Regions from separate parts of the Bradyrhizobium sp. USDA 376 genome, predicted to be linked through region 3. Evidence: predicted binding sites of a transcription regulator. Region 3 holds the regulator's gene; each other region holds the start of a gene.
What was found. The regulator PhoB, encoded in region 3, activates phosphate uptake and scavenging genes when phosphate is short. The targets are predictions, from matches to a motif close to TGTCATNNANCTGTCAT.

Region 1 (3,274 bases), 430 kb from region 3:
GCGGCTTGTCCGCCATCACGGCGAGCAGCAGCGCGAAGGACAGCGACGAGATCGCGATCGCGAACGAGAAGAAGAAGGTGCGGACGACCGCTTCGAAATAGGCGGGGTCCTTGAACAGCTCGATGTAATTGTCGAACCAGACAAAGGTGGTGGAGAGACCGAAAGCGTCCTGGAGCAGGAAGGACTGGATCACCGCCTGCAAGGCCGGCCAATAGAAGAAAATCAGGACGATCGCGAGCTGCGGCGCAACCAGCGCATAGGGCAACAGCTTTGACTGGAAAATGGATTGCTTTTGCATGATGCCCCGGAAGCGGCAGGCCGGGTGACCGGCCTGCCGCCAGTCGCCTTACTTCACGGCGGTCTTTTCGAACTGCCGCAGCATGGTGTTGCCGCGTTCGACGGCGGCATCGAGCGCCTGCTTGGCGGTCTTCTTGCCGGCGAGCGCCTGCTCGATCTCCTCCGACCAGACGTCACGCAGCTGCACCATGTTGCCGAGGCGCAGGCCGCGCGAATTCTCGGTCGGCTCCTTGTTGGTCAATTCGAGCAGCGGGGTCTCGAGATAGGGCTGGTCCTTGTAGAAGCCCTCTTCCTTCGCCTTGGCGTAGGCCGCCTTCGTGATCGGCAGGTAGCCCGAGGCCTTGTGGATGTAGACCTGGCGATCGGTGTCGGAGAGGAAGGTCAGGAACTTCGCGACGCCCTTGTAGTCGTCGGCCGGCTTGCCGCCCATCACCCAGAGCGAAGCGCCGCCGATGATCGAGTTCTGCGGCGCGCCCTTGGCGTCCGGATAATACGGCATCGGCACCGCGGTGAAGTTGAACTTCGCCTGCGCCTTGACGTTGCCGAAGAACGCCGAGGAGGTCAGGTAGATCGGGCATTCGCCCGAGGTGAAGCGGCCTTCGCCGGTGTTGGTGCGGCCGGCATAGTCGTAGACCTTGGTCTTCTGCAGCTCGACCAGGTTTTCGAGGTGCTTGACCTGGAGCGGGCCGTTGAATTCGAGCACGGTGTCGAAGCCGTCGAGGCCGTTGGCCTTGCTGGCGAGCGGCACGTTATGCCAGGCGGAGAGCTGCTCGAGATTGACCCAGGTGATCCAGGAGCCGGAGAAGCCGCAGGTGTCGTGACCGGCCGCCTTCAGCTTCCTGCCGGCCTCGAATACTTCAGGCCAGGTCTTGGGGATCTCGACATTGGCCTTCTTCAGCTCGTCGAGATTGATCCACATGACCGTGGACGACGAGTTGAAGGGGAACGACAGCATCTCGCCCTTCGAGGTCGAGTAGTAGCCGGTGATCGCGGGCAGGTAGTTCTTCGGATCGAACTTCTCGCCGGTCTCGGCCATCAGCTTGTAGACCGGCTTCACGGCGCCGGTCGCGGCCATCATGGTCGCGGTGCCGACCTCGAACACCTGCATGATGTGCGGGGCGTTGCCGGCGCGGAAGGCGGCGATGCCGGCGTTCATCGTGTCGGGGTAGTTGCCCTTGTAGGTCGGGATCACCTTGTAGTCGGTCTGCGACGCGTTGAAGTCGTTGGCGAGCTTGACGATGACGTCGTTGTTGGCGCCGGTCATCGCATGCCACCACTGGATTTCGGTCACGGCCAGGGCGGGCGAAGCGCCGAGACCAACCGTGAGTGCAACAGCTGCAGCCGCGCCAAAATGTCGAAGAGCCATCAAGAAAACCTCCCTTGCCCGTCACTAAAGAAGCGCTTGCGCTAGCAGCGCCATATGACGTTCACATGACTGTGTAAGCGGCCGAAACGAAAGCGGCAAGCGCTGGAAAAGGGAAGCCGTCAAATAGGCGAATGCGCCGCGGACAGAAGCAGCCGTTCGCGCTGCACACGCGTGGGCGCGCCGCAGTGCGGCATTGGATTTGTGTGAGGCGGGTGATCGGCTCTGGGCGTTGGGTAGAACCGGTGCAGCTCCGGTCTCCCTTAACCTCTCCCGCTTGCGGGAGAGGTCGGCGCGTAGCGCCGGGGGAGGGTTCTATCCTCTCGGGGATTGTCCCGTTGCGGAGACACCCTCTCCCCGACCCTCTCCCGCAAGCGGGAGAGGGAGCGCACCGTCTAGCGCTTCCGCTCGGGGCCGCAGACCGTGCCCTTTTCGACCATCGCGTCGATCTCGGACTTGGAGTAGCCGAACTCGCCCAGCACCTCGGCTGCGTGCTGGCTGAATTTCGGCGGCAGGCGGCGCAGGCTCGGCTTGCTGCGGTCGAGCCGGATCGGCGAGGCCACGCCCTTGTACCAGTCCTTCTCGATAATATCGCCGCGCGCGATCGTATGCGGGTTCGTCAACGCCTGGTCGATCTTCTGCACCGGACCTGCGGGCAGGCCGGCCGCGAGCAGGCGATTGCACAGCGGCTCGGCCTCGTGCTGGCTGAACACGGCGGCCAGCTCGGCGCGCAGTGCCTCGCGATTGGCGATGCGGTCCTTGTTGCGGGCAAAGCGCGGATCGGTGCCGAGCTCGGGCTTGCCGATCTCCTTGGCGAGCTTGCGGAAGGTGCCGTCATTGCCGACGCCGATGAAGATGTTGTCGGTCTTCGTCGGGAAGATCGCATAAGGCACGAGGTTGGGATGCTCGTTGCCGGTGAGGCCCGGCGGCTTGCCATGCATGAAATAGTTCGCGGTGTGCGGATGCATGATCGCAAGGCCGGTCTCGTACAGCGTGGTCTCCAGGAACTGGCCCTTGCCCGAACGCTGCCGCTCCGACAGGGCCATCAGGATGCCGATCGCGGCATAAAGGCCGGTGGTGATGTCGACCAGCGGCACGCCGATCCGCATCGGCCCGCTCTCGGGCGAGCCGGTCGCCGCGATCATGCCGGTCATGGCCTGGATGATGGCGTCATAGCCGGGGTTGCCGCCGCGCGGCCCGTCGGCGCCGAAGCCGCAGATCCGGCAATGCACGAGGCGCGGGAATTTTTCGCGCAGCACGTCGTTGCCGATGCCCCATTTCTCCAGCGTGCCCGGCTTGAAATTCTCGATCAGGACGTCGGCCGTCTCCAGCATCTTGAGCAGCACGACGCGACCGCCCTCAGAGGCGAGGTCGAGGCCGATCGAGCGCTTGTTGCGGTTGATGCCGACGAAATAGGCCGCATCCTCCTCGTGGAAGGGAGGGCCCCATTCGCGCACCTCGTCGCCCGCTGGCGGCTCGACCTTGATCACGTCGGCGCCGTGGTCGGCGAGAATCTGGGTGCAGTAGGGACCACCGAGCACGCGCGTGAGATCGATGACGCGCAGTCCGCTCATTGCGCCCAATGCTGCTTCAGTCATGCCTTCGCTTCCCCTG
Region 2 (3,274 bases), 4.9 Mb from region 3:
GCACGCCGCCGGCATTGGTGGAGAGATTACCCCCGATCATGCACGAGCCCTGGGCGCCCAGGCTGAGCGGAAAGAAGCGGTCATGGCGCGCGGCGGTGTCCTGAAGCGTCTGGAGGATGCAACCCGCCTCCACCGTCATGGTGTAGCCGACGGGATCGACATGCAGCACGTGGTTCATGCGGCCGAGCGAGAGCAGGATGCCGCGATGCGCAGGCCACGGCGTGGCACCGCCCATCAGGCCGGTGTTGCCGCCCTGCGGAACGATGGCAATGCCGTTGTCATGGCAGAGCTTGACGACCGCGGAGACTTCCGTGGTGCTGGCCGGTCGCACGACCGCTGCAGCCTGCCCTGCTAGCTCGCCGCGCCAGTCGGTCACGAACGGCCGTTTGTCGTGCTCGTCCAGGATCAGGCCCTTGTCGCCGACGATCGCCTGCAAGCGATCGAGAATGACCGGCGTCACGGGCGCGGTCGGAATGGAGGGAGCGGTGACAAGGGCTGCACCCGGCATGCGTTCCTCTCTTTGCGGCTCTTCTGCGCAGCCTTGGGCTGCGCCGGCCTTCTTTGTTGTTTTCAGGTCTTGCGTTTGCACGATGAGGCTAGCATGAAGGCCGCGCCTGGGGGAACGTCACTGGCCGTGAGGCCCGCGCGGATCGACCGGGGGATGCTGAAGGCAGATGCACTTCCGCCAAGGCCCTGCATCCCCTACTGTGCCGGATCAACCCGGATTGGAGATCATGAGCCGCTTCTGGAGTCCGGTCGTCCACACGCTTTCGCCCTACGTGCCGGGCGAGCAGCCGAAGCAGGACGGCGTCGTCAAGCTCAACACCAACGAGAATCCCTATCCGCCCTCGCCGCGCGTGCTGACGGCTATCACGTCGGCTGCGGAGCGGCTACGCCTCTATCCCGATCCGCACGCTACGCGCCTGCGCGAGGCGATCGCGGCCTATGGCGGCGTTGCGCCCGAGCAGGTGTTCGTCGGCAACGGATCGGACGAGGTTCTGGCCCACACCTTCCAGGCGCTTCTGAAGCACGATACGCCGCTTCTGTTTCCCGATGTCACCTACAGCTTCTACCCGGTCTATTGCGGCCTCTATGGCATAACATACGAGGAAGTGCCGCTCGATGCCGCGATGAGGATCGAGACCGCCAGCTACAGGCGAGCGTCGAGCGCCATCCTGCTCTGCAATCCCAACGCGCCCACCGGCATTGCCCTTCCGCGCGAGGCGATCGCTGCGCTGCTCGCGGAGAATCCGGACCGGCTGGTGGTGGTGGACGAGGCCTATGTCGATTTCGGCGCCGAGAGCGCCGTGCCGCTCGTTGCGCGCCACGACAATCTGCTCGTCATCCAGACCTTCTCGAAGTCGCGCGCGCTCGCGGGCTTGCGGGTTGGCTTTGCCATCGGCCAGCGGCCGCTGATCGAGGCGTTGGAGCGGGTCAAGGACAGCTTCAACTCCTATCCCGTCGATTGTCTCGCCATCGCCGGCGCCGTCGCCGCCATCGAGGACGAGGCGTGGTTCATCGAGACCCGCGCCCGCATCATCGCAAGCCGCGACGTGTTGGCGCGCGATCTCGGGCAACTCGGCTTCGAGGTATTGCCCTCGCTTGCAAACTTCGTGTTCGCGCGCCATCGCAGCCGGAGCGGTGCCGATCTCGCGGCCGCGCTTCGCCAGCGTGGCGTGCTGGTCCGGCATTTCAAGAAGCCTCGCATCGAGGACTTCCTGCGCATCACGGTCGGAACGGATGAGCAGTGCGGCCGGCTGATCGACGAGCTGCGCGGGTTGATCTGATCCAAGGTCTCGCGGCCGCATTTTACCGGGCGCGACGGAGTCGCCTTGTGACGTTTTTGTGACATAGGCCACATCGGCCGCGTGCCCGACCTGTTAGCGTCGCGCACATGACGAAATCCATCAAGCTCCCGATCATCCTCACCGCTCTGCTCGTCGCCACGCAAAGCCTGGCCGCCGAGATCAAAGGAGCCGGCTCAACCTTCGTTTCGCCCGTGATGGCGAAATGGATCGACGCGTACAAGGCGAAGACCGGCAACATCGTCAGCTATCAGGCCGTCGGCTCCAGCATCGGCCTCGGCCTCGTCAAGAAGGAAGCCGTCGATTTCGGCGCCAGCGACATGCCGCTCGCCCCCGAGGAGTTGGACCGCCTCGGCTTGATGCAATTCCCGATCGTGGTCGGGGGCGTCGTGCCTGTCGTCAACATCGACGGCGTGAAGCCCGGCCAGATCCGCTTCACCGGCCGGATGCTCGCCGACATCTATCTCGGCAAGCTCAAATCCTGGAATGATCCGGCCATTCGCGCGATCAATCCCGACATCTGGCTGCCGAATGCGCCGATCACGGTGGTCCATCGCATCGACGGATCCGGGACCACGTTCAACTGGTCGAATTACCTCTCGAAAGTCAGCCCGCAATGGAAGACGAGCGTCGGCGAAGGCACCTCGGTCGAATGGCCGCTCGGCCTCGGCGGCCGGGGCAATGACGGCGTCGCCTCGCTGGTCAGTCTCGTGCCTGGCGCGATCGGCTATCTCGAATACACTTACGCCCTGCAGCGACTGGATCGAATCTCCTTCGGCATCGTGCAGAACAGCGCCGGCAATTTCGTGGTCCCCGATGCCGCCTCGTTCCAGGCGGCAGCCTCGAGCGCGGACTGGAAGGCGGAGAAGGATTTCCATCTCGTGCTCACCAACGCACCCGGCGAAGACGCCTACCCGATCACGGCCACCACCTTCGTGCTGATGCCGAAGACGCCGAAATCACAGGAGCGATCGGCAGCCGCGATCGATTTCGTCCGCTGGTCGCTGGAGAATGGAAAAGCCCAGGCCGCAACCCTCAACTACGTTCCGCTGCCCACCGCCCTGATCGACCAGATCGAGCGCTACTGGCAGCAGAGCCTTGAAGCAGCCCCCACGGTCTCCGTGTCGACCGCCGTGAAACGTTGAGGCGCGAAAGATCGACCGACGGATCAACGCGAAACGCTGTTCGGACACGTCCGGGAAGCCTGTGCAACGCGGTACTGGCACACATTTTGTGGACGAAACGCGTTTCCAAATCGTTCGCCCTGGGTATTCTGTGTACCTTAACAAGACTCGCAGAGACCAGGTCGTGAAGCAGTTGCGCGCCCTCGATATCGTCAATCCCGAGGCATTCTGTCCATCGCCGAAGCGTCCGGCCGGATGAACGACTTCGCGCGATCCATCGGCGCCGCCTTCGTTCTGATCGGCGATGCCGACGCCGAGCTGCTGGGCATCGTCGCATTGTCGGTC
Region 3 (3,274 bases):
GGCTTGCGCTTGAGCAGGGCCAACAGCCAAGGTGACGGATGACCGCGGCCGCACATGGCCTGCTTGATCACGGCGGTCGCTCCCGCCACCAGGACGCTGCGCAGCCGCTCGTCTCCAGCACGGGTGATCTTGCCGAGACGGGTTTTGCCGGCAGTGGAATGGTCTTTCGGAGACAGCCCAATCCAGGCCGCATAATGCCTTGCGGAGCTGAACGCGTGCGGATCCGGCGTCTTCATGATCAGCTCAGGCGCACCGATCGGCCCGATCCCTTGAATCTCTGCAAGGCGCCGGCTGTCCGGGTTGGCACGGTGCCAGGCCTTCAGCCTGGCTTCGATTGTCTTCAGTTCCTCCTGTAACTGCGCGTACTGGCGGCCCTGCTGCGCCAACAGATCGCGCGCCAGTTCCGGCACGCTTTCGTCTTGCGCGATCTGCGCCAACAGCGGCTCGACCTGGCTGAGCCCCTTGGCCGCCGTGATCCCGAACTCAGCCGCATAGCCGCGGATCATGTTGCTAAGCTGGGTGCGCCGGGCGATCATCTGCTCGCGCAAGCCCGTCAGCATCAACGCGGCCTGCTGCTCGGCACTCTTCACCAGCACGAACCGCATCGTCGGCCGGCTCATCGCCTCGCACAGGGCCTCAGCGTCGCGCCCGTCGTTCTTGTTGCGCTTGACATAGGGCTTCACGTGCTGTGGCGCCATCAACTTCACTTCGTGGCCCAGCTTGCCCAGCTCCCGCGCCCAGTAATGCGCCGCCCCGCAGGCCTCCATCCCCACCTGCGTCGCCGGCAGCTTGGCAAAAAACTCCAGCATCTGCTTGCGCGTCAGCCGCTTGCGCAGCACTGGCCGCTCCGCCGCGTCCACCCCATGCAGTTGAAAAATATGCTTCGACGTATCGATCCCAATTCGGATAATCTCGCTCACGGACGGCTCCCTTGTCTGAGATTTGCAACAACCTCATTCTGGCACACTGATGCCGTAGGGGGCCGTCCACCCCATCAGCCACCGCAAGGTGTGTGGTTACGGGGACTCGGAGTTACCTTTTCGCAAAACAATCACGCCCTGTGGTTATGGGTCCCGGATCTGCGCTTACGCTTGTCCGGGACGACACTGAGCGTGTGGCGACAGCTCGCCAAACAAACGCCTGCAAGCCTTACGTCTGCTCGGCCTTCGCAAAGCGATCATCGAGCGCGTAGCCCGCGCCGCGGACGGTGCGGATCGGGTCCTGCTCGCGGCCGAGATTGAGCAGCTTGCGCAGGCGGCCGATATGGACGTCGACGGTGCGTTCGTCGATGTAGATGTCGCGGCCCCAGACGCTGTCGAGCAGCTGCTCGCGCGAGAACACGCGGCCGGGATGCTCCAGGAAGAACTCCAGCAGGCGATATTCGGTCGGGCCAAGATCGATCGGCCGGCCCGAGCGCGCCACGCGGCGCTTCTCGCGATCGAGCTCGATGTCGCCATAGGCGAGCACGGTGGCGAGCCGCTCGGGGCTGGCGCGCCGCAGGAGGCCCTTCACCCGCGCCAGCAGCTCCGGCACCGAGAACGGCTTGACGATGTAGTCGTCGGCGCCGGTCGCAAGCCCGCGCACCCGCTCGCTCTCCTCGCCGCGCGCGGTGAGCATGATGATCGGAAGCTGCTTGGTCTCGGGGCGGGTGCGCAGCCGCCGGCACAGCTCGATGCCGGAGAGGCCCGGCAGCATCCAGTCGAGCACGATCAGGTCCGGGATGTGCTCCTTGAGGCGGGTGTCGGCGTCGTCGCCGCGCATCACCGTCTCGACGTCATAGCCGTCGCCTTCGAGGTTGTAGCGGAGAAGCTCGGTGAGAGCTTCCTCGTCCTCAACCACCATAATGCGTGCGCCCATCGGCTCGTCGCTCCTTGAGTCTTCAGGTATTCGGGACCGTCGTGGCGAAGGTCGTCATGTCGCCCTTCGGCCGCTTGTCGGTGATGGCCTGGCCCTCGATCATGTAGAACACGGTCTCGGCGATGTTGGTGGCGTGGTCGCCGATCCGCTCGATGTTCTTGGCGCAGAACATCAGATGGATGCAGAACGAGATGTTGCGCGGATCCTCCATCATGTAGGTGAGGAGCTCGCGGAACAGCGAGGTGCAGATGGCGTCGACTTCCTCGTCGCCCTTCCACACCGCCATCGCCGCCGGCAGATCGTGCGCGGCATAGGCGTCCAGCACCGACTTGACCTGCTGCTGCACGAGATCGGTCATGTGTTCCAGGCCGCGGAACAGTTTCAGCGGATGGAAATCGGTCTCCAGCGCGGCAACGCGCTTGCCCATGTTCTTGGCGAGGTCGCCGATGCGCTCCAGATCGGTCGCAACGCGCATGGCGCCGACGATCTCGCGCAGATCCACCGCCATCGGCTGACGGCGCGCGATGGTGAGCACGGCGCGCTCCTCGATGCGCTTCTGCAGCGCGTCGAGATCTGCGTCGGTGGTGACCACGCGCTGGCCGAGCGCGACGTCGCGGCGGATCAGCGCGTCGACGGAATCGACGATCATGCGCTCGGCAATCCCGCCCATCTCGGCGACCAGGCGAGTGAGCTCCTGGAGGTCGGTGTCGAAGGCTTTTGCGGTATGTTCAGAACCCATGTCCTGTCTCCTCAGCCGAACCGGCCGGTGATGTAATCCTGCGTGCGCCGATCGCTCGGCGACGTGAAGATCTTGCTGGTGTCGTCGAACTCGATCAGCTCGCCGAGATACATGAAGGCGGTCTTGTCCGAGACACGCGCCGCCTGCTGCATGTTGTGGGTGACGATCGCGATCGTGTAGTTCTCGGACAGCTCCTGGATCAGCTCCTCGACCTTGGCGGTCGAGATCGGGTCGAGCGCCGAGCAGGGCTCGTCGAACAAGATCACCTCGGGGCGCACCGCGACGGTGCGGGCGATGCAGAGGCGCTGCTGCTGGCCGCCGGAGAGCGACAGGCCCGAGGCGTTGAGCTTGTCCTTGACCTCGTTCCACAGCGCGCCGCCGCGCAGCGCCTTCTCGACGCGGTCGTCCATCTCGGACTTCGAGATCTTCTCATAGAGACGGATGCCGAAGGCGATGTTCTCGTAGATCGTCATCGGGAACGGCGTCGGCTTCTGGAACACCATGCCGACGCGGGCGCGCAGCAGGTTGAGGTCCAGCTTGGGGTCGAGGATGTTGGTCTGGTCGAGCATCAGCTGACCGGTGACGCGCTGGCCCGGATAGAGGTCGTACATCCGGTTGAAGATGCGCAGCAGGGTCGACTTGCCGCAGCCCGACGGGCCGATGAACGCCGTGACGCGG

Region 1: a site for PhoB is predicted at 1,718-1,734, ahead of ugpB (sn-glycerol-3-phosphate ABC transporter substrate-binding protein UgpB). Genes of this name have one in related genera too.
Region 2: a site for PhoB is predicted at 1,835-1,851, ahead of pstS (phosphate ABC transporter substrate-binding protein PstS). Genes of this name have one in related genera too.

Annotation. Positions count from the first base shown of each region.
Region 1 covers NZ_JBSSGN010000001.1:2,887,893-2,891,166, forward strand. Annotated here, with positions in the region: gene ugpA (sn-glycerol-3-phosphate ABC transporter permease UgpA) at 1-298, opposite strand, end outside; gene ugpB (sn-glycerol-3-phosphate ABC transporter substrate-binding protein UgpB) at 347-1,663, opposite strand; gene ACVJ19_RS13635 (CaiB/BaiF CoA transferase family protein) at 2,056-3,258, opposite strand.
Region 2 covers NZ_JBSSGN010000001.1:8,233,529-8,236,802, forward strand. Annotated here, with positions in the region: gene ACVJ19_RS38830 (FAD-binding oxidoreductase) at 1-508, opposite strand, end outside; gene hisC (histidinol-phosphate transaminase) at 735-1,787, shown strand; gene pstS (phosphate ABC transporter substrate-binding protein PstS) at 1,895-2,950, shown strand; gene ACVJ19_RS38845 (ABC transporter permease) at 3,185-3,274, shown strand, end outside.
Region 3 covers NZ_JBSSGN010000001.1:3,322,233-3,325,506, reverse strand. Annotated here, with positions in the region: gene ACVJ19_RS15530 (IS110 family RNA-guided transposase) at 1-920, opposite strand, end outside; gene phoB (phosphate regulon transcriptional regulator PhoB) at 1,150-1,857, opposite strand; gene phoU (phosphate signaling complex protein PhoU) at 1,880-2,596, opposite strand; gene pstB (phosphate ABC transporter ATP-binding protein PstB) at 2,608-3,274, opposite strand, start outside.